3 linked regions of the Methylobacillus flagellatus KT genome follow. The protein of the gene in region 1 interacts with the protein of each later gene in a pairwise test. Links are inferred from orthologs where the notes say so. Each region holds a gene or a part of one and is shown on either strand. Other genes may lie near its edges. The genes, in order: MFLA_RS03670, lysA and secB.

Region 1 (9,824 bases):
CACGCCCTGCCGCATCGGCTCCACCCGTGGCGTGGAAGTCATGGACAAGATTATCGCAGGTACGGACCCCGCCAAGCACATCGCGCTGGTGCGTGACCTCGGTGACACCATGCTGAATGGCTCACTCTGCGCACTTGGGGGCATGACGCCTTATCCGGTTCTGAGCGCGCTCAACCATTTTCCGGAGGATTTTGGCATCAGCAAAAAGGAGCAGGCAGCATGAGTTAAGCGCAACAAACAAACCTTTCCTGGCGTTGTTGGCACTGCCCGATCTTACTATTTCGCCAGCACGCCTAGCCAGGATTGCTTCGCTGCGTTTTGTTGCTCGCACCAAGACATGATTATCGACAGGACACCTACTATAACAATCGGGGCCTGCCACAAAAGGTGAAGAGGAGAAAGTGATGGACAAGCAAGCGGATTACGGCACCCCAGCGAGCCGGACAACTGAGCAGCAAGTCACGCTGGAAATTGATGGCATGCAAGTCACCGTCGCCAAAGGCACCTCGATCATGCGCGCCGCGATGGAGGCAGGGGTCAGCATCCCCAAGCTTTGCGCCACGGATACCCTGGAGCCGTTCGGCTCATGCAGGCTCTGCCTGGTGGAAATCGAAGGCAGGCGCGGCTATCCAGCCTCCTGTACCACGCCGGTGGACGAAGGCCTCAAGGTTCACACCCAGACCCCAAAACTGGCAGACATCCGCCGCGGCGTGATGGAACTCTACATTTCCGACCATCCATTGGACTGCCTTACCTGCTCGGCCAACGGCGACTGTGAGCTGCAGGATATGGCGGGAGCAGTTGGCCTGCGTGAAGTACGCTATGGCTACGACGGCAGCAACCACCTGCATGCAGAAAAAGATCTCTCCAATCCTTATTTCCAATTCGATCCCTCAAAATGCATTGTCTGCTCTCGTTGCGTGCGTGCCTGTGAGGAAACGCAGGGCACATTCGCACTTACCATCCAGGGCCGCGGGTTCGATTCCAAGGTGGCTGCTGGCAACTTCGACAACTTCCTGGAGTCAGAATGCGTTTCCTGCGGCGCCTGTGTCACGGCCTGCCCTACCGCGACATTGATGGAAAAAACCGTCATCGAGCACGGCCAGCCCGAGCACAGTGTCATCACTACCTGCGCCTATTGCGGCGTCGGCTGCTCGTTCCGCGCCGAGATGAAGGGCGAGCAGGTGGTGCGCATGGTGCCGGACAAGAATGGCGGCGCCAATCATGGCCACTCCTGCGTAAAGGGCCGCTTCGCCTGGGGCTACGCTACCCATCGCGACCGCATTACCACACCCATGATACGCAAGAGCATCCACGATCCATGGCAGGAAGTGAGCTGGGAAGAAGCGATTACCTACGCTGCCAGCGAGCTCAAACGTATCCAGGCCAAGCACGGCCGGAACTCCATCGGCGCAATCACATCCTCACGTTGCACCAATGAGGAAACCTACCTGGTGCAGAAGCTGGTACGCGCTGCATTCGGCAACAATAACGTCGACACCTGCGCCCGCGTCTGCCACTCGCCCACCGGCTACGGCCTCAAGCAGACTTTAGGCGAATCGGCTGGCACGCAGACTTTCGACTCCATCATGAAATCCGACGTGATCATGGTGATCGGCGCCAACCCAACCGATGGCCACCCGGTATTCGGCTCCCAGATGAAGCGCAGATTGCGTGAAGGGGCGAAACTCATCATTGCCGATCCGCGCGCGATCGATCTGGTCTCCGGCCCTCACGTCAAGGCGGACTACCACCTGAAACTGCGCCCCGGTACCAACGTCGCCCTGATCACTGCACTGGCGCATGTGGTCGTCACCGAAGGCCTGGTCGATGAAGCCTTCGTCAGAGAACGCTGCGAGTGGGACTCCTACCAATACTGGAGTGAGTTCGTCGCGCAGCCTGAACACTCCCCCGAAGCCATGCAGGACGTCATCGGGGTTCCAGCCCAAGACCTCCGTGCGGCCGCACGACTGTACGCCACCGGGGGCAATGCCGCCATCTACTACGGTCTGGGCGTCACCGAGCACAGCCAGGGCTCGACCATGGTCATGGGGATCGCCAACCTCGCGATGGCAACCGGCAACATCGGGCGCGAAGGCGTGGGCGTCAATCCATTGCGCGGCCAGAACAACGTGCAGGGCGCTTGCGACATGGGCTCTTTCCCGCACGAGTTTCCCGGCTACCGTCATGTCTCCGATGATACGACGCGCGCACTATTCGAGGCTGCCTGGGGCAGGCCACTGGACAAGGAACCCGGGCTGCGCATCCCCAACATGCTCGACTTCGCCATCCATGGCAGCTTCAAGGCCCTCTATTGCGAAGGCGAAGACATTGCCCAGTCCGATCCCAATACCCAGCATGTCACCCAGGCACTCTCATCCATGGAGTGTGTGATCGTGCAGGACCTGTTCCTCAACGAGACCGCGATGTATGCGCACGTGTTCCTGCCCGGCTGCTCCTTCCTGGAGAAAAACGGCACCTTCACCAACGCCGAACGCCGCATCTCACCCGTGCGCCGCGTGATGACACCCAAGAACGGCTATGAGGACTGGCAGATCACCGCTATGCTTTCCGAGGCGCTGGGCTACCCGATGCCCTATCGTCATGCCTCGGAAATCCTGGACGAAATCGCACGCCTGACACCAACATTCCATGGGGTCAGCTTCAAGAAGCTGGAGGAAATGGGCAGCATACAATGGCCATGCAACGAAGAACATCCGAACGGCACGCCCATCATGCACGTGGACGAGTTCGTGCGCGGCAAGGGGCGCTTCATGATCACAGAATACGTGCCGACCTCGGAAAGGGTCAACGAGAAGTACCCCCTGATCCTCACGACCGGGCGTATACTTTCGCAATACAACGTAGGCGCCCAGACACGTCGTACCGACAATGTCACCTGGCATCCCGAGGATATGGTGGAAATCCATCCCCATGATGCAGAAGACCGCGGCATCAAGGATGGTGACTGGGTAGGAATCACCAGCCGAGCTGGCAACACCGTGCTACGCGCCAAGATTACCGAGCGTGTGCAGCCCGGCGTGATCTACACCACTTTTCACCATCCGGAATCCGGCGCCAACGTCATTACTACCGATAACTCGGACTGGGCAACCAACTGCCCTGAATTCAAGGTCACTGCGGTACAGGTTACTCGCGTGTCGCAACTGTCAGACTGGCAGCGCCGCTACCAGGAATTCAGCAACAGCCAGATCGCCCTGGTCAAACAACGGGATATGGCCCGCATGGGATAAGGATGAATACATTAGAGTTCTTGATTGAAGCCGAGGCGACCGACAGTCGCATCACCGTGCACAAGTACGAGCATGGCGAACTGCGGGAGGTACAGGACCAGGTCGCCGAAGAAGTCCCAATCGCCATGATCTACAACGGCATATCCCATGCCGTCATGCTGGCCACACCAGATGACCTTGCCGATTTCGCGCTCGGCTTCTCGCTGAGTGAGGGCATACTGTCCGACCCGAAAGAGCTTTACGGCATCGACATCGTCGAGCGCGTCAATGGCATTGAGCTGCAGATGGAAATCGCCAGCGAGAATTTCGCCCATCTGAAGGAACACAGGCGCAGCATGGCCGGCCGCACAGGCTGCGGCCTTTGCGGCTCACAAAGCCTGGACCAGGCCATCAGGGTGCCCCGCAGGATACAAGCCGCGAATATCACTTTCGATGCCGAGGCCATCTACCGCGCCCAGCGCGAATTGCAGACGCAACAAGCATTACAGAGTAGGACCGGGGCGACCCATGCCTCGGCATGGGCGGACCGGGAAGGCCAAGTGCTGCTAGTGAGGGAGGACGTCGGACGACACAACGCCCTCGATAAATTGATTGGTGCCATCGCGAAGCGGCAGTTGCCCCGCGAGGGGTTTGTGCTGACTTCCAGCCGGGCGAGCTACGAAATGGTACAGAAGGCCGCTAGCGCAGATATTCCCATGCTGGTGGCCATCTCGGCACCTACTGGACTGGCGATTCGCATGGCCCGGGGTTGCGGCCTGACGCTGGTGGGATTCGCCCGCAAGGAACAACATGTCGTCTATAGCGGTGCAGAACGTGTGTTACACAAGGAGCTGGCGTGAGCATGAACATCGAGCAGCTGGTGAAGATGGCCAACCAGATCGGGGACTTCTTCCAGTCCTATCCCGATCATGAACAGGCTAAAAAGGATATAGCAAGCCATCTGCAACGCTTCTGGGCACCACAGATGCGCCAGCAGATCATGCAGCACATCAACACACACCCAAGTGATAACGGTCTTGCGCCACTGGTATCAAGCGCGATCAAGGAATATCTGCATTAGGCAGCAGCACCCCTCCTCTAGCTCAATATGCCTGGTAAAACCAGGGCATATTGATGACAGGATAGCGGCGTTTCACTCCCTACCCGATAGACGAGGCTTTTTCGCCGTGCCGTGGGCGCACTTTGGATTGAAACTCGGTCCATTTCTGCTTTTGTTCAGGCGTCAGCACCTGATAGACCTCGTGCAGCGTATTGCTGCGCAACACCAATAAATCTGCTTGCAGCTTGGCTTGTTCGCTGGCGATCTCCTGCACTTTCTTTTGATCGTATTGATCGGTTGCCGAGGCTGAAGCCAAGGCCTTGAACGAGGCATGCAGGGCCTGGCGCTTTTCAGCCAGTGCCGGCTTCTGCTTATCCACGATCTGCTTCACTTGGGCTTGCTGCTCACTGCTCAGGCCCAGCTTGCCGAGCTTGCGCTCCAGGAAATGTCCTTCTGAAAAACCGCGATGCTCACCATGCGCGGCATGCTTTTTTTCCTTGTCGCACCTCTTGTCACCATGTTCCGTCCCGGCATGGGTCACTGCGATATTCAGTGCGAGTAAGGATGATGCCAGGATAAGAGAGGGGACCAGGAGTTTGCGTGGCTTGGTCATTTGATAGCTCCTTTGGTTGTGAATCACGATAAATCACGCTTGTCCCACTATGATCTCAACCTTGGCTAAATGTTTGTTGCCTTTGGTGAAATCGGTGTAATTGTGCGTAAAAATTTGTAAGATGCTGATTGCTGCCGCAAAGCCTGCGGCAGAATGCGGTTTGCAATTTAGAAAGTAGTGAAAGGTGAACACAGTGCTACGTATCCTGCTGATCGATGACGACGTCGAACTCTGCCAAATGATGGAGGAATACCTTGGAGCGGAAGACTTCTCATTGACGATCGCCCATGACGGCGAAGAGGGCGCACGTCTCGCCCTGTCCGGTGAACATGACCTCGTAGTGCTGGATGTGATGATGCCCCGCTTCAACGGCTTCGATACCTTGCGCCTGATTCGCGCCAGCAGCCAGATCCCGGTGATCATGCTCACTGCCAAGGGAGACGAGATAGATCGCATCGTCGGCCTTGAGCTGGGAGCAGACGATTACCTGTCCAAGCCGTTCAACCCCCGCGAGCTCGTTGCACGCCTGCGCGCCATACAGCGCCGTGTCGTCGTGCGGGATGAGGCGTTGCAAAACCATCACAACAAGCCCAGCATCACCCGCGTGGGCAAAATTGCCATCTACCCTTCCGAGCGTATCATCGAATGGAAGGGCGAACCGCTGGATATCACCACCAGCGAATATGCACTCCTGGAAGTCCTTGCCCGTCATGCAGGACACGTGGTGAGCAAGGCTGAGCTCTTTACCCAGGCACTGGGGCGTGCCGAATCCCGCTACGACCGCAGCGTGGATGTGCACGTCAGCAATTTGCGCCAGAAGCTGGGGCTGCTGGAAGACGGACGCTCGCCGATCCAGACCGTGCGCGGCGTCGGCTACCAATTCATTGCAGGGTAGCCGGTCGACCATCCCTATGGGCAAACTGTTCTGGAAAATATTTCTTGGGTTCTCGCTGACATTACTGGTGACGGTCGCTGGTGTCGGCGGTGCCATCTATTTAAATGAAAAGACTGCTTCCGGCGAGGAAGGCTTCCTGCGTGACCGCAGGGCTGATTTTGTCGTCGGTGTCACCGCCAATGCCCTGCAGTATGGCGGAGAGGCGGGTGCCAAGGCACTACTCGAACACTGGCCCGGGCACAAGGTGCCAACCGTACTGGTCATCAACCAGCATCATCAGGATATCCTCAACCGCACCGTCAGGTCGGAAACCTTGCAACAAGCCATCCATGCGCTGGACCAATCCCCGCCGATTCCCAGCGTGCGGCGCGTCCAGGCAAGCAATGGCAACCAATACATTCTCTTCATTCCTGCAGAAGGGGCAGACTCTGCAGGACCACCCCGCTACAACCTGCAACTGCAGATTTTCATCGCCCTGCTTGCAAGCCTGCTGTTCAGCGCCGGATTTGCACTCTACCTGAGCCGTCCAATCAAGCTGTTGCGGCGGGCCAGCCGCAGGCTCGCAGAAGGCGACTTGAGCACGCGTGTAAGCCCAGAGCTCGGCAATCGCAACGATGAACTCATAGAACTCGGCGCGGACTTTGACTATATGGCAACACGCCTTCAGACCTTGCTGGATGCCCAGCGATTATTGCTGCACGATGTTTCTCATGAGCTGCGTTCCCCGGTCGCCCGCATGCGGCTTGCCGTGGGGCTCGCCCAGCAGCAACCGGACAAACTGGCCTCGGCGCTGAGCCGTATCGAGCGTGAAACCGAGAGGCTGGACGAACTGCTTGGCCAGATGCTGACGCTTTCGCGGTTGGAGTCAGGCATCAGCAGTGAAAACAGCGAGACACTCAACCTCAATGATTTGCTTGCCACCATTATTCAGGACGCCAATTTCGAGGCGCAAGCCGTGGGCAGCAGCATCACGTTTCATGCTGCAGATGAAGTAATACTACAGGGACATTATGAATTGCTGCGCCGCGCATTCGAGAACATTATCCGTAATGCGCTCAAATATAATCAAGCTGGTCAAGCAGTAACAGTCTCAATTCTCAAGACGCAGAGTGCGGTGATCGTCGAAGTGCGGGACCATGGCCCAGGCTTGCCGGAAACAGAGATTGAGTCAGTGTTCCAGCCATTCTATCGCGTCCGCGGTACGGAAAAGGCAGGACATGTCGGATACGGCCTGGGACTTGCCATCGCCAAGCGCGCCATCGAGCATCATCAGGGCAACATTTCGCTCAGTAATTGCGATGATGGCGGCCTGTGCGTACGGTGCACTTTTCCGCTCACCGCCGCTCCTGCCTGAACCTGCAGATCAAAGATATCGTCAGGATAGAATTCCATTGTGAACCCTTCGGGGACATCTGCCGCTTGCCTGGCCGTCCGCAACTGCGCCGGCAGCGGTCTCGGCAATAGAAACGCATAATACAATGAATCAGCAGTTGCCTTGAGTTGCTCCTTGGGTAGGCGCAGCACGCGCTTCGGATGCGCTCTTTTCCATGTAGGCCCGGCATCATGTCCGTTAAGCATCAGGCAAATGGCATCTTCATGCTCGAAAGCATCACTCAGGCAAATATCTCCGCCGTCATCAAAGGCAACGCATACCTTGAACAGTTCCATACAAGTTTTCCGATTTATTCTTGCTGCGATTTGAGAAGGCGCTATCTTGCGCGATCAGCACGCCATCCGCAGTCAGAGGCACCTGAAGTTGATGTAGGAAAATACTGATAGGCCATGCCGCAGATGTGCCTGCGCACACAGGTTGAAGATGTGGCCGGAGAGTGGCATACGCATCGTCTTGATTATCGAAATCGCGGGAATGATGGGGCTTTAGGAGTTGGCCCTGTCAACACGCACGATCGCGCAAGCATCCGCAGAAAACAGAAGGGACTCGCGAGAGAAGCCAGCCGCCCGGCTCCTCAGGCTGGCCCGGGGATATCAACGTGTGAAGAACAGCTTGATACGACGATAAATGCGGCCGACGAGCGTACCGTCCAGCTGGTAATGCTTACGCAGGGGCTGCTTGACCTCCCATGTGCAGCGCAGGCCTGCAGGGAAAGTAACCAGGTCGCCCTTGCGGAACGTCACGGGCGCGCCGCCACCGTCTGGGGTAATCACGACTTCCCCCTCAAGCACGTAGGCAATTTCCTGCTCTGGGAACACCCATGGAAACGTCGAGACTTCCTTGGACCAAGTCGGCCATTTGCTGACACCCAGTTGCTCCAGGCGCGTGGCAGAGGGTTTGCTTTCAATTACAATCTGACTCATTGATATGCTTTCGGTATTGTCCCCATTGCCGAGGGGCGTTTTAGAATCCTGCTTCTGGATAACAGGAATAAAAGGCGTTATGGTAACGCCCATGCCTGCGCAATACCAGCAATAACGAGCCCGGCTTTTATTTTCATCAAGTGATCGAGTTTGAAACAACGCCAATGACTTCACCTCTTCCCACATGGCCGGCATTGATCCAACATCCTGGCGATGCCGAGCTTGAGTTCATTCCCGACGCAGCCGCATTCGACACATGGCAGCTCACATCCACGCCGGCAACACTGATCGATAAGGAAGGGAAAACGTATGTTATCGACAGGGACAAACGCTTGATCATGAAAGGCCTGGCTTCACTGGAAGAAATCCTGGCATTGATCCGCGCCCACGCCATACTGGAGGGTATCTGCTGCACGCCAAAACTTGGCGCGCCTGACATTCCTACGGCCCTGACCATACTCTCCAGCATCGTGAAAGGGTAGACGATGGACGCACGCGACCTGGAACTGCTCGTCACTCGCACCATGCCTTTCGGCAAATATAAGGGGCGGCTGATTGCCGATCTGCCAGGGCACTACCTCAACTGGTTTGCCCGGGAAGGCTTCCCTCCGGGCGAAATAGGACGATTATTGGCCTTGATGCAGGAGTTGGATCATAACGGACTAACGAGTCTGCTGACGCCTTTGCGCTCCATATAACTGACTTTTCCAGCCTCTCAGCTTGAGCCGTATCAGGCCTCTCCAGCTCATCCCGATCATCATACCTGGCTTGCAACATAAAAACGCCGGGCAAAAAGCCCGGCGTCGGATGTTGAGTCTTCCGCCAGGGGGGGAATGGCTTGGACTCTAAAGATAGCCCTAAGAGCAGGCTAGTACTTCGGCTATAGCAAAGCACCTTTTATGCCAAAAAAACAACTCATTGATTCTATTAAAAAATAAATACGTTCAGCCAAAAACTCTCCCTCTACATGTCTCCAAAAAGAGACGCCCCTCACGTCAACACCTAGGCACAAAAAACACAACCCCATGTTTTTAAAACAAAAACCCCCGTCTCCAAAAGGAGACGGGGGTTGATCGCTGAACTGAAACGTCGTGGAATGCGCTTATTGATGAAGTGGCCGGACTCAGTTGAGAGATGACCTATTGGCCAAATGTGTATTTTGCTCCACCCACAACCGATCTTGCTTGCGCATTTGTGCAACGCGCGCTCGCCAATCCTGCAATTGCTCATCTTCGATCTGCAGCTGGATTGCCATGATCTCCTGCGGCGAATAGCCCTCCCGCACAAGCTGGGAATGCAAATGCACGCTCATTCTGGACAGCAGGCGCTCAGCCTTCTTGTCACTCAACTCCAATGCCTTGGTCAAATATTCTGGCTTGCATGTATACACTCTCATGATCAATCTCCCGTTGAAAAGCACAAAGCTCATCCTTGAGCCTTCAGCAGGGAAGGTAACCCACCTTGATGTCATTTCCATGACAATCATGTGTCACAAGAACTAGTCCTGCGCTCACCACACCATGCTTATGCCGTGTTTGGTGACATCAATGCAATGGGAAATGGAAACTAGGAGATTGTTTCAATTGAATCAACAGGGAAGAGAACAGCGCATCTATCCGGCTCCCCCATGCTGCTTTCAATGCAGAGGGGGAACTGAACGAATCATGACATTATCGTTTTGCCTTCAACCTCCAGCCGATCATCAGC
Region 2 (9,791 bases), 1.9 Mb from region 1 along the record:
TGGACAAGGCAGAGGCGATGGCGGCACGTGTGAGGCCGGGTCAAACTTCATTGGACGCGCGCGGTTTCGATGCCCTGGCCGACCAAGAGTTCGATGTCGTGATCAATGCTACTTCCAGCGGCTTGCACAACGAGCGGCTGCCCTTGCCATCCGGATTGTTTGCAGCCGATGCCTTGGCATATGACATGATGTACGGGCGCGAGACGCCCTTTATGCGGTATGCGCGTGAGGAAGGCGCCAGCAGAATTGCCGATGGGTTGGGCATGCTGGTGGAGCAGGCAGCGGAAGCCTTTTATATCTGGCGCAGGGTGCGGCCTGATACTGCGCCTGTGATGGCCGCATTGCGGGCCGCATGATCAAGCAATTGTTCTGGCGCGGCTTGTTGCTGGCGCTGGTGCTCGTGGTGTTGTACCAGTTCTGGATCTTCATGCATATCCTCTGGTGGGTGGAGCACAATCCTTCGAGCAGCGCGTTCATGCGTGCCAGTCTGTCTGCGTTGCAGCAGGATAACCCTGATGCTGCGCTCAAGCATCAATGGGTCGAGTACCAGCGGATTTCCATCCATCTCAAGCGGGCGGTGATTGCAGCCGAGGACGCCAAGTTCGTCGGCCACGAAGGGTTTGATTGGGACGGCATCCAGAAGGCCTATGAAAAGAACTGGAAGCAAGGCAAGATTGTCGCTGGTGGCTCGACCATCAGCCAGCAGCTTGCCAAGAACCTGTTTCTCTCCACCAAGCGCACGCCCTGGCGCAAGTTGGAGGAGGCCGTGATTACCTGGATGCTGGAACGGATGATGAGCAAACGCAGGATTTTCGAGATTTACCTCAACGTGATCGAATGGGGCAATGGCGTGTTCGGTGCCGAGGCTGCCGCGCGACATTACTACAGGACCAGTGCGAGTAGCCTGAATGTCGCTCAGGCTGCCAGATTGGCGGCGATGATCCCTAACCCGCGCTACTATGACAAACATCGCGAGGCGCGCGGCTTGATCCGAAAGGCACGCATTATCGAGGCGCGCATGCGTTATGCAGAAGTGCCGTGACGGTATTGCCTGGGCTGCTACGGCCTTGTGCTAGAATGCGATTTTTGCATTAAAACCCTATGCGCTTCTGTTTCCTGATCCTGATTGCAAGCCTGACCTTGGCTGCCTGTGGCACCAAGGGCAACCTTTACATCCCGGAACAGCAGTACCCGCAGGAACTCCAGCCGCAACAACAACCTTCCCGATGAGCTGTCCGTGAATCCATTTCAGTTGAAGAATGGCATCCTGCATGCCGAAAATGTCCCCCTGACCCGGATTGCCGATGAGTTCGGCACACCCACCTACGTTTATTCCCGCGCAGCACTGGAGTCCGCATATACGCGTTTTGCAGCGGGTTTCGATGGCCAGGATCACCTGGTTTGCTTTGCGGTGAAATCCAACCCCAGCCTGGCGGTGCTCAACCTGTTTGCCCGCCTGGGCGCCGGGTTTGACATTGTGTCAGGCGGAGAGCTGGCGCGAGTACTGGCTGCAGGTGGAGATCCTGCCAAGGTGGTGTTTTCCGGGGTGGGCAAGACCGAGACGGAGATGGAAACTGCGTTAAATGCTGGTATTTTCTGCTTCAACGTGGAATCCGCCAGCGAGTTGGACCGGCTCAATGACGTTGCTGGCCGCCTGGGCAAGACGGCGCCCGTGTCCTTGCGTGTCAACCCCAATGTGGATGCCAAGACGCACCCCTATATTTCCACTGGGCTCAAGAACAACAAGTTCGGGGTCGCGTATGAGGATGCCTTCAACCTGTACCAGCATGCAGCCAGCTTGCCGAATATCGCCGTGCATGGCGTGGATTGCCACATCGGTTCGCAATTGACCGAGCTTTCCCCATTCATGGATGCGTTCGACCGTGTATTGGCCCTGGTGGATCAGTTGGAAGCTGAAGGTATCAGGGTAGCGCATATCGATCTCGGCGGAGGTATCGGCATCTGTTATGCCGATGAGACGCCGCCTGATTTTGCTGCATATGCGGCCGCCATGCTGCAAAAGCTGGGTGACCGCAAGGTCAAGCTGGTGTTCGAACCTGGGCGTGCGCTGGTGGGGAATGCCGGCGCGTTGATTACCAAGGTGGAATATCTCAAGCATACCGAAGCCAAGAACTTTGCCATTGTGGATGCCGCCATGAACGACCTCATGCGCCCGGCGCTCTACGATGCCTATCATGAGATTGCAGCTGTCGTGCCAGCAACGGACCCATCCTCCGCCCAGGTATACGAGATCGTCGGCCCGGTTTGCGAAAGCGGTGATTTTCTCGGTCATGACCGCAAGTTAGCCTTGCAACAAGGCGACCTGCTCGCGGTGTTGTCCGCCGGCGCCTATGGCATGAGCATGAGCTCCAACTACAATACGCGCCCCCGTGCCGCTGAAGTCATGGTGGATGGCGACAAGACACACCTGATCCGCGAGCGTGAAACCGTAGCACAACTGTTCGCCCTCGAAAAGATTCTGGGCTAAACTGCTAACGCAAGTTTGATAGAGTTAAAGAGGAGATTGAAATGCGCCTGATTCTTGCCATTTTCCTGCCCTGGCTGCAGTTCTTCACGATCGGTCGGCCAATTGCAGGCATCATTTGCCTGATTCTGCAGATTACCGTGATCGGCTGGTTGCCAGCCGCGATTTGGTCCGTGTATGCCTTGAGTGAATACAAGACCGATCAGAAAATCAGCAAAGCCTTGCAGAAGTAATTCCACGAGTAATTTTGCATGAAAGAAAAGCCAGCGATTGCTGGCTTTTGGCTTTAATTTATCTTGATCCAGGATGGATGGTGCTCGTCCCTGCCAAGAGATGCAGTGAGATGGTCCCTAAAAATGAAAGGGTGGAGAATATCCCCCAATACAATGTCGATCTCCATTCGTGCCAGGGGCATGAGGGCCTTCCCGTGAGAAAGCTATACACGATCATAGCCCAAAGCCAGTAAGCCTAAGCTCTGGCGGACGCATGCGAAAGCTATCGAGGGGCAATGCGCCTATGTCTGATGCCACATAACTATGCAGGACGAAACTGTGAAAATATCCAGTCCTGATGGATCGGTCGCAGAAGTCTTTGTTGCCTTTCTCAAGCTGGGGCTGACTGCCTTCGGCGGTCCCATCGCCCACCTTGGCTATTTCCGCACCGAGTTTGTAGAGCGCCGCCGCTGGGTGGATGATCGTAGCTACTCTGATCTCGTCGCTTTGTGCCAGTTCCTGCCCGGACCAGCCAGCAGCCAAGTGGGGATGGCGCTGGGACTGGGCCGTGCGGGTTGGCTTGGCCTGCTGGCGGCGTGGGTAGGGTTTACCCTGCCATCAGCAATTGCGCTGACCCTGTTTGCCTTCAGTATTGCTGAGTACCAGGAGTTGTCCCAATCCGGTTGGATTCATGGACTGAAGATTGTCGCGGTGGCCATCGTGGCACAGGCAGTATGTGGCATGGCCAAGTCGCTATGTCCTGATTGGCCGCGTGCTGTACTGGCCATTCTGGCAGCGCTGCTTACGATGGTGTTTTCTTCAGCGATGGGACAGGTTGCCGCCATCGCGATGACGGGATTGCTGGGTTGGTGGGGGTTAAAGATCACGCCGCCAGGCGGTGGCCAGGCTCATTGCTACCCGGTTTCGCGTAAGCTTGGCATGGCTGCGCTAATGCTGTTTGCGGTACCGCTTGTCGGGCTGCCCTTATGGGGGGCAGCTACGGGTACGGGTTCGTCCACCACGATCACATTGCTGGAAGGGGTGTACCGCTCGGGTGCGCTGGTCTTTGGCGGTGGACACGTCGTGTTGCCACTGTTGCAAGCCACAGTGGTGCCCAGTGGAATGGTCAGTAATGCCGACTTTCTGGCCGGTTACGGCGCGGCCCAGGCCGTGCCTGGGCCACTGTTTACATTCTCCGCCTATCTGGGTGTCATCGCGCAAGGGCCGTTACATGGCTGGGTTGGCGGTTTGGCGTTGTTAAGCACTATTTTTTTCCCGGCTTTCCTCATACTAATCGGCGTACTGCCATTTTGGGAAGGATTACACCGTCGTGAAAGCATCCAGGCTGCCATGGCCGGTGTCAACGCCGGTGTAGTTGGTATTTTAGGATCTGCACTATACGACCCAGTTTGGACGAGTGCTATTCACTGCAAGGCGGATTTTGCGCTGGCGCTGCTCTTGTTCGGCCTGCTGACCATTGGACGTGCGCCGCCAGCGCTCGTGGTGCTGTTAGCAGGGGTAGCTGGCATCACTATCTAAATGCCATTGGCCCGCGCTACGGTCGACCAAGTCTAGTAATTTCACAGTAAGAACTATTATTCGAAAAGTCATGCCTCTGAAAATTTGCCATACCATGGGACCAATGCATTCATGAGGATCATCAGGCTAGGCTAGGATGGCAATACGTTTGGACAGAGGGATCGTCAAGCCAAATGCTTCATTGATGTATTGTTAAGTGGGACGCGATTAATGCAGCGTTACGATATAGGGTAACGAGAGTGCAGGAACGCGCTGGCTAATGGCATTTATTGACGGAATGTGGCTGCCACATTGCAATAACATGAATATAGGTTTTGCTCACGCTGGCCGCAACAGTTTCTCTTTCGGCCCATCAGCCACAACCTTGCCGCCATCCAGCGCGATGATGCGTTGTACGGCAGTCATCATGGCGGCGCTGTGGCTGATCATGATCAGGTTGCCATTGCCGACGACTTGCGGCAGGCGTTGGGCGAGCAGCTGTTCGCCTTCGGGGTCTAGGCCGAGACTGGGTTCATCAAGCAGGAGGATGGTGCTGGGTTGCGCGAATGCGCGCGCCAGCGCGACCTTTTGGCGTTGTCCACCGGAGAGGTTGCTGCCGCGATCGGCGATGGCCATGGTGAGGGTGAGGCGGCCTTGCTTGAGTTCTTCCTCCAGGCCGGAGGCCCACAGCGCAAGTTCCATGCGTTCGCTGCGCGGCTTGCTGCCAGCCAACAGCAGGTTGGCCTCCAGCGTGCCTGCGAACAGCACCGGCTCCTGCGGTTTGTAGGCGAGCCAGCGGGCGCGGTCCTCAGGAGATATCGCGTGCAGCTCGTAGCCGTCAATCAGTATTTCGCCTTCATCTGCAATGCTGAGCCCGGCAATCAGTTTGAGCAGGGTGCTCTTGCCAGCGCCGGGGCGGCCCAGCAGGCCGATTTTCTCTCCTGCTGCAATGGTCAGGCTGACATTGTCCAGTGCGGCGGGCCGATCGGGATAGCGTTTGGTGAGACGCCGCAGGGTGATGTCGCCTTTGGCTTCCGGCTTGCTGACATTGAATGAAGCATGTGGAGCGGATTGTTCGATATCGTGGCTGATACCATGCGCGGCTTTGCCGGATTCCAGCAGCTCATCCATGCGTTTCGCCGAGCGGGCGAAGTCTTCCCATTTGCCCAACACCAAGTACAGCGACGTGACCAGCATCATGGCGCGCGCAGCCAGCAATGAGCAGGCGATGAGGCCGCCCACGGACAGCATGCGCGCCTCGATCAGGTAGGCGCCAAGTGTCAATACGGCGACGGTAGTGAACGTCATCATGCCGGCGGAAAGCGTGTTGCTATGGCTGGCGGAAAGCCTGCGCGCCGCTTCCAGGTCGCTGACCTTTTCGGATTGCGTGCGCCAGCCCTGCAGCAAGCCTGTGACGCCCGGAACGGTGCGCACCACCTCCATCCCTTGCAAGACTTCGCCGATATAGGCCATGCGCTGGGTGGAGGTCTGCTCGGCATCACGGTTGAGGCGCAATGTCTGGCGTTGCACGAGATAACCGATGCCGGCGTAAACCAAGGTCAGCACGCCGACCAGGATCATGATCGGCCAGGCAATGAAGCCGATCACCAGCATATAGAGCAGGTAGAACGGCAGGTCGGCAATCGCGAGTAAATAAGTGGAGGAAACAAAATTGAGTGTATTGGTCAGGTCGCGGTAATGCGCCAGGAACGTCGCGACGCCGCCCGCCGGCATGTCGCGGTCCGCGAGTAGCTTGTGCCACAGCCCTTCATCCGTCTTGCGGGCCATATCCGCCGCAACCCGTTCCACCGTCCAGTTGCGGGTCACGCGCATGCCCACGTCCAGCGCGATGAAGATCAGCATGCCGATCACCAGCGCCCATAACGTCTCGAACACGCCGTTGCTGACAATCTTGTCGTACACCAGCATGGAAAACAGCGGCAGCAGGATCTGGCCGCTGTTGATGAGCAGGCTGGCGAGGCCGACTTCAAGCCATTGGGTGCGAAGTAGATTCCACAACCCTGAAATGGGAGAGAACTCCCGTTTTTGACTGGTCATTAAGCAGTTTGCCAGTGCACAGTAGCGATCAAATTGGCTGCTGAATGATCACTGCTGCTGTAAATGAAATAGTCCATGCCGTTAGCGGTTGCTTGGCTTGTCCAGTTTGCGGCAGGGTCGGATATCGTAATGTCATCACCGTTATCTGCACGTATTGTCAATACTGAGCCCGTAGTTGCATTGTTACCAGTCTTGATGCCATTCACTGTTGCGGCATCCACTGCAAGATTGGTATTGGTGCCATCACGGATATCGATGATATCGATATTGCTGACTCTACCGCCACCAGCACCGCTGCCTGTACGCAGGGTAGAGAGTGAATAGTTGGCATCAGGAACGAAGCCGGTTAATACCAATGTATCTTCTTCACCTGAGCCACCATCAATACTGGTGAAACGGTTATTATATGCGGAGCCACTAGCTGACTCATCAACAGAAGCGTGAATGGTATCGTTACCGGCACCGGCAACAACCGTGTCCCTTCCCTGGGTGGCGTAAATCACGTCGTTACCATCCCCCCCGTCCAGGTAATCATTACCAGTGCCGCCAATCAATGTGTCGTTACCATTGCCGCCCCGTAGCGTGCTGCCACCGTTGCGTGCCACCAATACGTCGTTATATTGCGTACCGGTCAGGTTCTCTATGCTGATGAGGGTATCGGATGCAAGCCCGTTGATAGTGCCTGTATTGGCAGAAATGCCGCCTGCCGCTGCAAGTGCCGCTGCTGCCTTTGAATCCAGTCCTGTGGCTCCAAGGCTTGCCTTCACGCCAGCACTGGCATGAACGTAGGTTGCGGTATCGGTGCCGCTGCCACTGCCACCGTCTAGGGTATCACCGCCGCCAATGCCTTCTAAAGTGTCATTGCCGCTGCCGCCCGTCAGGCGGTTGGCTTGCGAATTACCAATAAGATAGCTGGAGCCCGAACCTTCTACAGTGAGGTTTTGTATGTTGGTCAATACGTCGCCAAATGCTTCATCACTGGCAGTTGATCCGCCGGTAGCGCGTCCTGCAATGCCGCCATTCACGATCGTGCCTGAACCCAGGACGTCGCCGTTTGTATTTGTGGTGCGTAAGAGTCCATCTGTCAGTGAAACCAGCACTGAAGAGGTATAGACGGCTGTATTGTTGCCTGTGCCACCGTCAATTGTGTCGGCACCAGCGCCGCCGTAGATGGTATCGTTGCCGCCCCCGCCAAAGATGGAGTCATTGCCTGCGCCGCCGCGCAGGATATTGTTACCATCGTTGCCGATCAGCGTGTCATTGCCAGACCCGCCTGTCAGGTGGTCGATATCCACCAGGCGATTTGCCTGGGCCGTGCCAAGGCTGGAGCCAGCAAAGCCGGTGTCGATGTTGGCATAAACACTTGTAGATAGATTATAGGTAACGGTGTCGCTGCCGGTGCCACCTGTTACGGTGCTATTGGCATTGCCGATGGTGATGGTGTTTGTGCCATCGCCTGCCATGATATTGCTCAAGCCGGTGCCGGAAACAATCGTGTCATTACCGTTGCCGGTGGTAATGGTGTTGTTGCCATTGCCAGCTTTGATATTGTTATTACCATTGCCAGCATCAATAACGTTGTTGCCGCTACCTAATGCTTCAATAGTGTCATTGCCTGAACCGGCTGCGATGTTGTAGGTACTGCTTCCGGTATTTGTACCTGCTTTTATCAGGTTGTTTCCATTGCGCGCATTGATGGTGCTATCGAAATTCCCGACGGTAATCGTGTCGTTGCCAGCGGCGGAGCCATTAATGTTCTGGATATTGCGCAATATGTCGGCACCGCTGCCGCCGCTGATCAGGGTCTCGACAGTGGGGTCGATAATATTTACCGAAACGCCAGTCGTGGCATGAATAAAGTCCACCGTGTTATTGCCAGCGCCGCCATCGATTTTGTTAACGCCATTGGTCGCGACAATGATGTCGTTACCGCTGCCTGTGGTGATGTTTTCAATGCTATCGAGAATGTCGGTGATGCCGTTGACAGTGCCAGTCTGCAAATCCACGTTTAAGTTGCCGGCTACATTATAGACTAGGGAATCTGTACCGGCGCCACCTTGAATGACACCACTTTTTACTCCACCTACTTCGCTGGGTAGTACAGAGACCTGAAAGGTGTCATCATGGTCTGTACCAACCAGATTTTCAATGCTGAGCAGTGTTACATTGCCACTAGCTGTTTCTCCTGTGCCATTGCCGTTGGCATCCAGCACGACATTCACCGCAGCCAAGTCGACAAAACTGGCTGTATCTACTCCGTCTCCGCCATCCAATGTATCGGCGCCGCCTCCTCCTACCAATGTGTCGTTGCCAGCACCGCCAATCAGGCGGTTGGCGACGATATTGCCTGTGAGAAAGTCATTACCGGCTCCGCCTGTAAGGTTCTGGATGTTGGCATAGGTATCGGATGCAATGCCGCCACTGACAGTGCCAGTGTTGGATATCAAAGAGGCAGTGACATCCTGTCCAATCGTCATGTTTTCATAACTGGCAGTATTGTTACCCAGCCCGCCATCCAATTGGTTGTTTCCATGGCCACCAATCAGTGTATCGTTTCCCGCGCCGGCACTGATGATGTCATTGCCATCACCACCATCAATTTTATAGCCGATACCATTGGATGGAAGCACCATAATGGCTTCACCATTCTTGGTAGCAATAAAATCATCTGCGGTGGTTGCATCAATGTAGCGAAAGTAGAAGTCTTTACCGACTTCAAAAGTAAACGGACCAGAGGAGCCTTTGATATAGGCATTGATGGTGAAATCGGGCACTGCCAGCGTGCCTCCAACATCGTATGTGATAATCAAGTCAATAGAGCCGTCAGCATTGAGGGATGTCGGATTAATGAACCATGTGGTGACGCCATTACTGGTGACAGATGTCACTCCGGGACCAGTAATACTGAAGTTGGGAGGCAATGTATCGGATGATGTCAGCCTAACCGTATCGATATTGTCTAATCCATTTGTGCTGAGATGGAAGGTTTTGCTCCATGTCTGGTCACTGGATGAAAAGCCGGCCGTATTCCATTGAATGGTATCGTCACCGCTGGTTCCGGTAATCAGCTCATTGTGTGCCTGGCTGGCAGCATTACGTGCTGTGGAGTTAAAGGTAGAGTCTTCTGGTTGGGATGAGTCACGTGCACCTGTTGGCAGGCCAGTTTGGGTGATATCGCCGGCGACTTTAAAACTTGAGGAGTTATACAGGTTTCCATTGATAACAGGTAAACCGATGTTCAGGTTGTCCGCGGTTTCCACCCGATTTCCCAACCGGTAAGTCGACGGCTGGTCTACACGTGGCGGAATAATGGCTTCTATCATTTCACCACTGTTGTTGCCGCGGCCGTTGATGCTGCCTCGTTGTACCTGTGAAGCGGTAGGCAGGGTGGGTGCCTGCGGCAAAGGTGCAGCTGGTGCTGCGGGGGCTGAGGCATGGTTGTTGAGCGCCATGAACAGCGAGGTGTAGTCGATCTCGTCTGGCTGCAGCTCGGTCAGGCGGGTATCGATGTTTTCACT
Region 3 (9,818 bases), 1.6 Mb from region 1 along the record:
GAACCCGGCACTCTCATACATTGACCCATCCAATGTGGAAACCGTGCAGGTATATGCAGGGATTACGCCGGTCAGCGTGGGGGGCGACAGCATCGGCGGGACGATCCAGGTCAATTCGGCCAGGCCCAAATTTGCCAAGGATGACCAGGATCTGTTGGTAACAGGCAAGCTCGGCACGTTTTACCGCAGCAATGGTGCGGCGAGAGGTGGCAATATTGCGCTGACTGTGGCAAGCCAGAATCTCAGCCTGACCTATACCGACTCTTATTCCCAGGCCAATAACTACAGGGCAGCGGGAGATTTTAAAAAGCCCGGTGGGTGGAACCAGCAGAACAATCCTTTTTTAAGACCTTTCATTGACAAGGTCACTGAGCGTACGGTTGCAGGAACAGCTTACCGCGGCTCGCGTCATCGCGAGCTCAGTCTTGGCTGGAAAATCCTGGACAATCACCTGCTTGAATTGAAGTTGGGAGAGCAATCCATCGACTGGGAGGGGTTCCCCAACCAGCGTATGGACATGGTGTCAAGTGAGCCGGACCCTGCCAATCCCGGTAATTTCCTACTCAACACCAAGAAACCTGCCAATGTAAACCGTACTGCCAATCTTCACTACACTGGACAATTTGATTGGGGTGAGCTGGAGATGCGTTATTTCCACCAGAGCCTCGAGCACTCAATGGATATGTTGCCCCACCGCTATATGTTCATGATGATGCCGATGCTGTCAGAAGCTACCACGGATGGCGGTATGGCAAAAGCCACTATTGCATTGAGTGACCAGCACATTGCGCGCCTTGGCACGGATTTCCAGTTCTATCGCCTGGATGACTGGTGGCCTGGTATCGGGTTGCTCCCGAACTCAATGTGCTGCGACAACTTTTGGAATATCCGTGACGGCAAGCGTGACCGCATTGGCGTATTCGGCGAATGGGAAACGCAATGGAGCCGGCAATGGACTACCTTGCTAGGCATCAGGACAGACCGGGTCAAATCGAATACCGGATCTGTGCAAGGCTACTCAAGTGGCTCATATCAAGCAGACGCTGACGCTTTCAACGCCTTGCACCGCAGCCGTGAGGATTATCATTATGACCTGACTGCATTGTCTCGGTTTACTCCCGATGATGGTCAAAGCTACGAATTCGGTTTTGCCCGCAAGACCCGGTCTCCCAATCTGTACGAACGCTATCCATGGTCCAAGCTTCCCATGGCTGCGCTCATGAATAATTTCGTCGGCGATGGTAATGGCTACGTCGGCAATCCGGACCTGAAACCTGAAGTCGCCTATACCATCAGTGCGAGCGGTGATTGGCATGATGCCGACAAGGAAAAGTGGCAAGTCAAGACCACAGGGTATGTAACTTATGTCGAGCACTACGTCGATGCCGTACGACTGCCGGGTTACAACCGCAATGACGAATATATGCTGCTGCAATATGCCAATGCGGATGCCAGGCTCTATGGACTTGACGTTTCCGGAAGCTATCGCCTCGGCAGTCTTGCCAATATTGGCAGCTTTGCCGTCACGGGCATGGTCAGCTATGTCCGTGGAGAGAACGCACGACGGGCGACAGGCGACAACCTTTATCACATGATGCCGTTGAACGGGAAATTCGCGCTTGAGCACAAGCTGGGCTTGTGGACCAATACCTTGGAAATGCATGCGGTTGCCGAAAAAGACAGAATCTCCCAGGTACGCAACGAAATCACCACGCCCGGATACACCTTGTTCAACCTGCGCAGCAGCGTGGAATGGCAGCGCGCCCGACTGGATTTGTCAGTGGAAAACCTGTTCAACCGTTTCTATTATCTACCACTTGGCGGGGCTTATCTTGCAGAGGGGAATTCCATGACTACCAATGGTATTCCATGGGGCATGGGTGTTCCCGGACGTGGGCGCTCCATCAATGTCGCACTTTCCTACAGTTTTTGAACATGATCCTATGCGGCAATATGTCACTTTTCTATCAGGGAAAATCAAGAGAACATGATGTTTTTTTGTCGAGAACATCATGTTTTATCTATTTTTCCATTCAAGGATTCTCTCTTTTTTCAGCGTTTTTCTGATACTGGTTTTTTCTACTAGCGCATGTGCCGAAATTATCGGGACAGGATTGCGCATCTGGACGACAGAGCCTGGACAAAAATCTACCTCAGCCTACATGGTGCTGACGGCCAGCGAGGATATCGTGGTACTCAATGTCACTTCTTCTCGCGCAAGACAAGCAGCATTTTTTCGCACCGTCCGTGTTGGCAACACGCTTCGGATGAAGTTGATGGAGCGTCTGCCATTATCGGCAGGGAATCCGGTTGATTTTACAGCTGAAGGTTATCAATTGATATTGAGCGGGTTTGATCAAGTTATTCGAGCAGGTGAAACTATTCCTGTCACTTTGGAGTTCATGGGGAAAGATCAGCGCAGGCAAATGGTGACACTTTCATTCATGGGGCACCCCTTCAGTGAGTAAAACTGCGGCATTTCGCCGCATTTAAAAATAATTCTCATTGGCATAATATAATCATGCTCACTCAGGGCTTTTTCAATAAACACATTATGTTGATGGGAGGTTGAATGAAAAGCGGTATTCGTCATCTATTATTCGGGGTGGTCGGCAGTCTATGTATGGCGGCTGCAAGTAACGCTGCGATGGCTGCCAATTGCAGCTATACGCCTGATGAAAAAGGGTTCAAGTTCTCTTTTACAGCATTCGGTGCGCCGGACAAATCTTATGTTGTCAGCAAAAATACTTTCAAGAAGTATGAGGTTGCGTCAAGCACAGGCAAGCTCGAAGGCGCGACGATCAATATTGACAGCACATCCTTGGATACCTCGGCCGATCTGAATAATGGGGAGGGTGGAAAATGGGATGCCGGCATTCCGATGATTCGGAATATGAATGTAGTCAGTGGGCTATTCAAGAACTTTGCAAACCCTGGCAAGATTTCCGCAAAAATCGACAAGATAGAAGGTGAAACATTGCAGCTCGCAGTGACCATGAATGATGTGACCAAGGTCATTCCCATGAAGGTGACTGAAAAGGGCAGTAATTTTCATGCCAAGGGTACTCTGGACATCATCAAGGACTTCAATGGTAGCAAGGCCTTTGCCAAATTTGAGAAAGTGTGTACCCAGGCTTTTCATAAAGGTAAATCATGGAGCGATGTGGATATTGAGTTTGAAGTTCCAGTAAAAAAGAGCTGCAAATAATTCTTGCTGCTTTGGCAATTGCTGTCGTCACATCAGGATCAATCAACTCAGTATGATTGATCCTGATTGTTTTTTGTGATGCATACCATGCAACATGGTGTAGCAGGAAGATTCATTTTTTTAATTTCTGATGTGAAAACTTATATTTCTCTTTCACTATTTGTTCTTGTAAAGTGAAAAATATTGGTGTGGATAACGTCGATATTCTTGCAAGATTTTCTCTAGAGTTGCATTGGTGAAGCATGGTGCATATGCCGCTGTTCATTGTAATTTAGAACAAGAAAGTGATGTCATCATGCCTATTCAGCAATCGCCCATTTTCTCGCAAAAGCGTCTGGGTGCTGGATTCGCCAGCAAAGGTGGCAGTCGAACTGATGATGGAAAATGCAGAGCATAGGAAACGACTGGCTGCATGAGGTGGTGCCGCGTGCTAGTGTCGGCGATTTTTTGCATGAAATCAGTCGTGATACTCTTCTATGCTTGGTTCGACGCATGTTTAGGAGCATTTGCATGGAGCAGCAACATCACCAGATCATTCAGCATACCAATGGACGTCGCTTGTACGACATCACGCCTGCCGTGACGCGGTGGGTGGCGGATAGCGGTATGCAGCAAGGATTGTTGACCCTATACATCCAGCATACTTCCGCCAGCATCCTCATCAACGAAAATTACGATTCCGATGTGCTGGTGGATATGGAGAGTTTCTTCGAGCGCCTAGTCCCTGATGGGGACTCCTTGTTCATCCATACCGCAGAAGGTCCGGACGACATGCCGGCCCATGTGCGCTCCGCATTGACGCAAACCAGTATTTCCATTCCCGTGGTGGAAGGAAGGGTTGCATTGGGCACGTGGCAGGGAATATTCCTCTATGAGCATCGGCGCATGGCGCATAAGCGCAAGGTGCTGCTGCATTTGATCGGCGAATAGAAGATGGCTGGCGGGGCCAACATTTCCACCACAACGTTTCTGCCACTTGCCTGCTGCACCTTCCATGTGTGCAGCTATTTGACGATACTCCAGCTCAGTGGGTCGAAAGGCTTGCTCTGATGGCGTAATTCATAATAGACACCATGCTGTTCGTTGCCACCGCTATTGCCTACCAGGGCAATGGTATCGCCACCCTTGACCTTGTCCCCTACTTGTTTCAAGACTGCCTGGTTGTTTCCGTACAGGCTCATGTAGCCGCTGCCATGATCCACGATGATGAGGTTGCCGAACCCGCGCAGCCAGTCTGCAAACACGACTTGTCCGCTGGCAACGGATTTCACCTCACTGCCTTCGCTGGCCCGGATGAACAGACCTTTCCAGGAGATGCCAGTATCGGCGCGACTGCTGCCGAAGCGATTGGTGATTTCACCGCGTACCGGCAGGTTGAGCTTGCCTTTGAGCGAAGCAAAGCTGGTGCCGTCAAAGGCATTGCTTGGCAGTGCCTCGTTGCGACCAATGATTTTTCCACTAGGGGCCTGGTTGTCGGTGCCTGCTTTCTGGCCTGATTTCCCGCGCGCTGCTTCGCGCTGGGCCTTCTCCCTGGCGGCTTTTTCTCGCGCCGCTTGCTCGCGAGCGGCCTTGGCGAGTTTTTCCATTAATTGCGTCAGCCGCTGTTCGTCCCGCTTGAGTTTGTTGATTTCGTTGCGTTGTGCGCTGATCTTGCTGGAGAGTTGCTTGACCAGCTTATCGCGCTGGTTTTTCTGTTGTTGCAGCTCGGCGCGTTGCTTTTCCTGTTGTGCCTGCAGCTCATCCAGCTCCGCAAGGGCCTTGCTGGTTTCCGCGTTGAGGGCCTCGACCTTTTCAAGGTTGTCGGAGGCTGCCTCTATCAATTGCTTGCGGGCTTGGGTGATATAGCCGAAGTAATGCAGCTGGCGGGCTGCAGCGTTGGGGTCGTGCTGCTGCAGCAGTACCTGTGCCTGGCTAGGTTTGCCATGCAGGTACTGCTGGTAGAACTGCTGCTTCAACAGCGCTTGCTGCTGCTTGAGTTCGGCCTCATGCGCGGCCTTCTGTTTCTGCAGGGCCTGTAATGCCTGGTGACTTTTTTCCTGCTGCTGTCTGAGTTCAAGCAGTTTGCGATTGGCGTCACTGATGGCTTTTTCGCTCTTCCTGAGCGCATCGGCAGCCTCGGCATGCGCTTCCTTGGAGCTATCAAGCTCTTTTTTCAGTGATTCCAGGCGTTGGTGGATTTCATCGAGGGCCGCCTTCGGTTTTTCAGGATCGTTCTTGGCAGCCCATGCGGCTGGCGTGGCATAAAGGCTGCTCGCAAGCAGCATGCTGAGCCAGCGCACAGGCATGAGCTATGCAGCCTGGAACGCGACCAGAGATTTTCCGGTCATTTCAGGTGGCTGTTTGAGCCCCATCATGGCCAGCAGTGATGGCGCCAGATCGCACAGAGAACCGGTGCCAGGGGCGGCCAGGGTGGCCGGCTTGCCGATGAAGAACAGCGGAACCTGATTGGTCGTGTGCTGCGTGTGAGGCTGGTTGTTCTCATAGTCGCGCATTTGCTCGACATTGCCGTGGTCGGCGGTGATGATCATCTGCCCACCTATGCTTTCCATCGCCTTGACAATGCGGGCGATGCAAGTATCGATGGTTTCCACGGCCTTGATCGAAGCGCTCAGATCCCCGGAGTGGCCGACCATGTCGCAATTGGCATAGTTGCAGATGATGGCATCGTATTTCCTGCTCAGGATGGCGGCCTCCAGCCTGTCGGTGACTTCGTAGGCGCTCATCTCGGGCTGGAGGTCATAGGTGGCGACCTTGGGTGATGGAACCAGGATACGATCTTCCCCTGCAAACACTTGCTCCTCCCCGCCATTGAAAAAGAAAGTGACATGCGGGTATTTCTCGGTCTCGGCAATGCGGAGCTGCTTCAGTCCATGCTGCGCAACGTACTCGCCAAAGGTATTGCGGATTTCCACTGGGGCGAAGATCGGCTTGGCCCGGGTTTCCGCCTTGTCGTACAAGGTCAGGGTATAGAAGCCGGCCAGCTTGGGTTGCCGACGGCGGTTGAAGCCCTCGAAATCGGGGTCGAGCAATGCATGGGTGAGCTGGCGGGCGCGGTCGGAACGGAAGTTGACGAAGATCACGACATCGCCGTCTTCCATGGTCACGGGCTGTTCCCCGGCGGCGGCAATCGCAGTGGCCTTGACGAACTCGTCCTTCTCGTCGCGGGCATAGGCGGCTTCGAGGCCCTGCAAGGCACTGGCCGAGGCAAACTCTCCCTGGCCATCGGTAATGAGGTTGTAGGCGGCCTCAACACGTGGCCAGCGCTTATCCCTGTCCATGGCATAGAAGCGACCACAAATCGAGGCAATCTTGCCACCACCGATGCTGGCACAGGCCTGCTCGAGCTTTTCCAGGTAAGGCTTGGCGCTGATCGGCGGGGTGTCGCGCCCATCGAGGAAGGCATGGACGTATACTTTCTCCACCCCGGCGTTCACTGCCATCTCAATCGTGGCATGAATATGGTCTTGGTGGCTGTGGACGCCGCCGTCGGATAGCAGACCCAGGATATGCACTGCCTTGTGCCCGGCCTTGGCCTTGTTGACGGCTTCGATCAGCACGGGGTTGCTGAAGAACTCCCTGGATGCGATGGCTTGATTGATGCGCTCAAAATCCTGGAATACCACGCGCCCGGCACCGATGTTCAGGTGGCCTACCTCGGAATTCCCCATTTGACCCCGTGGCAATCCGACAAACGTCTCGGAGGCGTTGATCAGGGTATGGGGGTACTGTGTCCAGAAGCGGTCGATATTGGGAGTGTTGGCCAGGGCGATGGCATTGTCATGGCTATCTTCGCGGTAGCCGAAGCCATCGAGGATAACGAGTAAGGCAGGCGTTACAGTCATTGCGATCAGGATCCGGTGAACTCAAGAAATAGCCCTGTATTTTAGAGAGTTTTTGCCAATCACGCATGCTTAATCGCCGATGGAGCACATGGAAAATGGTTTTTGTTCACTTTCTTCGCCCGATGGGCTTGAATTCCTCCCGTTTGGCATCATCTATTTGAAATCGGCTTTTAGTGAGTGCTGGTAATTTGAGTACAATAATGGTTTCGGACATACCGTGAGGTGACTGTGGAGTTTTTTGCAAATAATGCATTGTGGATAGGCTTGGCAATAGGTTCCGGCATCATGTTGGTGTGGCCGACGATCAAGCGTGGTGCTGGCGCGGCGATCAGCGCCAGTGATGCGGTGATCTTGATCAACCGGTCCCATGCCGTGGTGCTGGATGTGCGCGACGACGCCGAGTTTGCGGCTGGCCATATTGCCGAAGCCAAGCATATCCCGCTGTCACAGTTACCTGAGCGCATCAAGGAGCTGAACAAATTCAAGGAGAGGCCGGTACTGGTGTACTGCGAAAGCGGCGCGCGCGCCAGCAAGGCAGCGGCCATCCTGGCAAAAAACGAATTCAAGCAAGTTCAGCAATTGCAGGGCGGTATCAGAGCCTGGCAGGATGCCAAGCTGCCGCTGGTGAAGGGGTAGGCCATGGCGAATGTCCTCATGTATACCACCGGTACTTGCCCTTACTGTATGAGCGCCGAGCGCTTGCTGCTGAGCAAGGGCGTGCAGCAGATTAATAAGGTACGCGTCGACCTTGAGCCTGAGCTCAGGGTGAAAATGATGGAGCAGACCGGCAGGCGCACTGTTCCACAAATCTATATCGATGATGTGCATGTGGGCGGGTTTGATGACCTGCGTGCGCTCGATATGGCCGGCAAGTTGGATGCAATGCTGGCGAAATAGTGTCACGGTTTTGTAGTACAAAACCTGGGCTTAAGCGGATAGAATGGCAGGCTTGCGTTTTAGACACTTTTTGGTTTTCAATTTATCAATAGTAGGGGAAGCGCTTGGCGCAACCCGAAGTCAAGGGAAGAGACATGGCAGAAGAACAGGCAGCAGCACAAGAGCAACAACCGGCATTCGGTATCGAGAAAGTTTACGTCAAGGACCTCTCGCTGGAAATCCCGCATGCTCCGCAGATTTTCATTCAACGTGAGGCTCCCCAGGTTTCCATCGAGCTGAGCAATGCCACTGCCCAGTTGGAAGAAGGTATATACGAAGTCGTGGTCACCGTGACCGTGACTTCCAAGATCGCAGACAAGACGGTGTTCCTGGTAGAGGTGGCTCAGGCCGGTATCTTCCAGATCCGCAACGTGCCTCAGGAAAATATCGACATCATTCTCGGCGTGACTTGCCCGAACATCATTTTCCCTTACGCCCGCGAGACCATTTCCGATGTCGTGACGCGCGCAGGGTTCCCACCCGTACTGCTCAACCCTGTCAATTTTGAAGCGCTTTATGCACAACAGAAGCAGGAACAGGCCAAGGCGAATGGTGCGACCACACACTAAGCTGTTGTTGGCTGTGACCATGCTGCTGATGCCGGTCATGGCATCAGCGGTTGAGTTCCGCTCCGTTGCCGTGCCCAAGGCGGTGGTGTATGACGCGCCCTCCGCTCAGGGCAAGAAGACATTTATTCTTGGGCAGGGCTACCCGGTCGAGATCATCGTCGATCTGGGAGACTGGCTGAAAGTGCGGGATGCGCAAGGCAGCCTCAACTGGATTGAAGCCAAGCAGCTTGCAAATAAGCGCACGGTGCTGGTGAAGGGCGGCCAGGCTGACATACGCCAGGCTGCGGATGCAGCCTCGGCCCTGCTGGGAAAAGCCGATACGGATGTTGTGCTCGACATGCTGGAGCCGCCGGTCAATGGCTGGATCAAGGTCAAGCACCGGGACGGCATCACGGGCTATATATTAGCCTCTTCCCTGTGGGGCTTTTGATGCGTCCAGCTTAGATTATCCATTATGAAAATCTCTATCTTAGGCGCCGGGGCCTGGGGCACAGCCCTGGCCCTGCAAATCAGCCGTCGGCACCAGGTTTCTCTCTGGACGCGCAACCAGGCGCATATCGTGGATATGCAGGTGACGCGTGCCAACCTGCAATACCTGGGCGACTTTGCCTTCGGTGATCAGCTTGCGGTGGAAGGCGATCTGGGGCGCGCGCTGGATGGCGCAGACCTGATTGTCTCTGTCGTGCCGACCAACGGTTTCCGAAATGCATTGAAGGAAATCAAGCGGCTTGGCTGTGATGCGCCAGTGGTCTGGGCCTCCAAAGGGTTGGAAGCGGCGACGGCCAAGTTGCCGCACGAAGTTGCCCAGGACGAACTGGGTGACAGCCGCCACTGGGGCGTGTTGTCCGGGCCGAGTTTTGCGGCTGAGCTGGTGCGCGGGTTACCCACGGCGGTAACCTTGGCTGCCAATGATGCGGAGTTTGCCGCCAGGGCTGGTGCGATGCTGCATGGCGGTAATTTCCGCGTCTATACCAGCACGGATGTCATTGGGGTGTCGGTTGGCGGCGCCCTCAAGAACGTATTGGCCATTGCCGCGGGTATCAGCGACGGCATGCAATGCGGCAATAACGCCCGCGCGGCGCTGATTACACGCGGCATAGCCGAAATGACGCGCTTCGGCGTGGCCTTGGGCGGTGCCAAGGAAACCTTCATGGGCTTGACCGGCGCCGGTGACTTGATCTTGACTTGCACCGGACAATACTCGCGTAACCGGGAAGTAGGCCTGCGCCTTGCCAATGGCCAAACCCTGCAGGAAATCCTCAA

Evidence for each region.
Region 2: the proteins of MFLA_RS03670 (region 1) and lysA interact in binary tests that used the Escherichia coli proteins (3 or more experiments, as listed by UniProt). The link is inferred for Methylobacillus flagellatus KT from one-to-one orthologs.
Region 3: the proteins of MFLA_RS03670 (region 1) and secB interact in binary tests that used the Escherichia coli proteins (3 or more experiments, as listed by UniProt). The link is inferred for Methylobacillus flagellatus KT from one-to-one orthologs.

What each region holds. Positions count from the first base shown.
Region 1 is NC_007947.1:740,824-750,647, reverse strand. Bases 4,039-6,950 are described here. They hold MFLA_RS03670 (response regulator transcription factor), read left to right. Parts: upstream 4,039-5,099; coding sequence 5,100-5,801; downstream 5,802-6,950. Other genes in these bases: MFLA_RS03665 (sensor histidine kinase), read left to right, coding at 5,818-6,950; MFLA_RS03675 (Spy/CpxP family protein refolding chaperone), read right to left, coding at 4,394-4,906; MFLA_RS03680 (formate dehydrogenase subunit delta), read left to right, coding at 4,096-4,314; fdhD (formate dehydrogenase accessory sulfurtransferase FdhD), read left to right, coding at 4,039-4,093. Also shown: MFLA_RS03695 (formate dehydrogenase beta subunit), read left to right, coding at 1-223; fdhF (formate dehydrogenase subunit alpha), read left to right, coding at 405-3,254; more of fdhD, read left to right, coding at 3,257-4,038; more of MFLA_RS03665, read left to right, coding at 6,951-7,155; MFLA_RS14325 (hypothetical protein), read left to right, coding at 7,365-7,577; MFLA_RS03660 (cupin domain-containing protein), read right to left, coding at 7,788-8,117; MFLA_RS03655 (DUF4144 domain-containing protein), read left to right, coding at 8,282-8,599; MFLA_RS03650 (DUF3820 family protein), read left to right, coding at 8,603-8,815; MFLA_RS03645 (hypothetical protein), read right to left, coding at 9,241-9,513; MFLA_RS03640 (hypothetical protein), read right to left, coding at 9,788-9,824. UniProt on the Escherichia coli protein: Response regulator member of the two-component regulatory system CpxA/CpxR which responds to envelope stress response by activating expression of downstream genes including cpxP, degP, dsbA and ppiA.
Region 2 is NC_007947.1:2,613,977-2,623,767, reverse strand. What follows is about bases 484-3,362. They hold lysA (diaminopimelate decarboxylase), read left to right. Parts: upstream 484-1,237; coding sequence 1,238-2,488; downstream 2,489-3,362. Other genes in these bases: chrA (chromate efflux transporter), read left to right, coding at 3,022-3,362; MFLA_RS12465 (YqaE/Pmp3 family membrane protein), read left to right, coding at 2,530-2,718; lptM (LPS translocon maturation chaperone LptM), read left to right, coding at 1,102-1,230; mtgA (monofunctional biosynthetic peptidoglycan transglycosylase), read left to right, coding at 484-1,042. In the rest of the region: aroE (shikimate dehydrogenase), read left to right, coding at 1-356; more of mtgA, read left to right, coding at 353-483; more of chrA, read left to right, coding at 3,363-4,236; MFLA_RS12455 (peptidase domain-containing ABC transporter), read right to left, coding at 4,555-6,273; MFLA_RS12450 (beta strand repeat-containing protein), read right to left, coding at 6,273-9,791. UniProt on the Escherichia coli protein: Specifically catalyzes the decarboxylation of meso-diaminopimelate (meso-DAP) to L-lysine. Is not active against the DD- or LL-isomers of diaminopimelate.
Region 3 is NC_007947.1:2,332,944-2,342,761, reverse strand. Bases 6,913-9,818 are described here. They hold secB (protein-export chaperone SecB), read left to right. Parts: upstream 6,913-8,081; coding sequence 8,082-8,555; downstream 8,556-9,818. Other genes in these bases: MFLA_RS11160 (NAD(P)H-dependent glycerol-3-phosphate dehydrogenase), read left to right, coding at 9,010-9,818; MFLA_RS11165 (SH3 domain-containing protein), read left to right, coding at 8,536-8,985; grxC (glutaredoxin 3), read left to right, coding at 7,690-7,947; MFLA_RS11180 (rhodanese-like domain-containing protein), read left to right, coding at 7,315-7,686; gpmI (2,3-bisphosphoglycerate-independent phosphoglycerate mutase), read right to left, coding at 6,913-7,050. Outside these bases: MFLA_RS11210 (TonB-dependent receptor), read left to right, coding at 1-1,933; MFLA_RS11205 (copper chaperone PCu(A)C), read left to right, coding at 2,013-2,468; MFLA_RS11200 (YceI family protein), read left to right, coding at 2,573-3,208; MFLA_RS11195 (secondary thiamine-phosphate synthase enzyme YjbQ), read left to right, coding at 3,719-4,138; MFLA_RS11190 (murein hydrolase activator EnvC family protein), read right to left, coding at 4,213-5,493; more of gpmI, read right to left, coding at 5,497-6,912. UniProt on the Escherichia coli protein: One of the proteins required for the normal export of some preproteins out of the cell cytoplasm. It is a molecular chaperone that binds to a subset of precursor proteins, maintaining them in a translocation-competent state.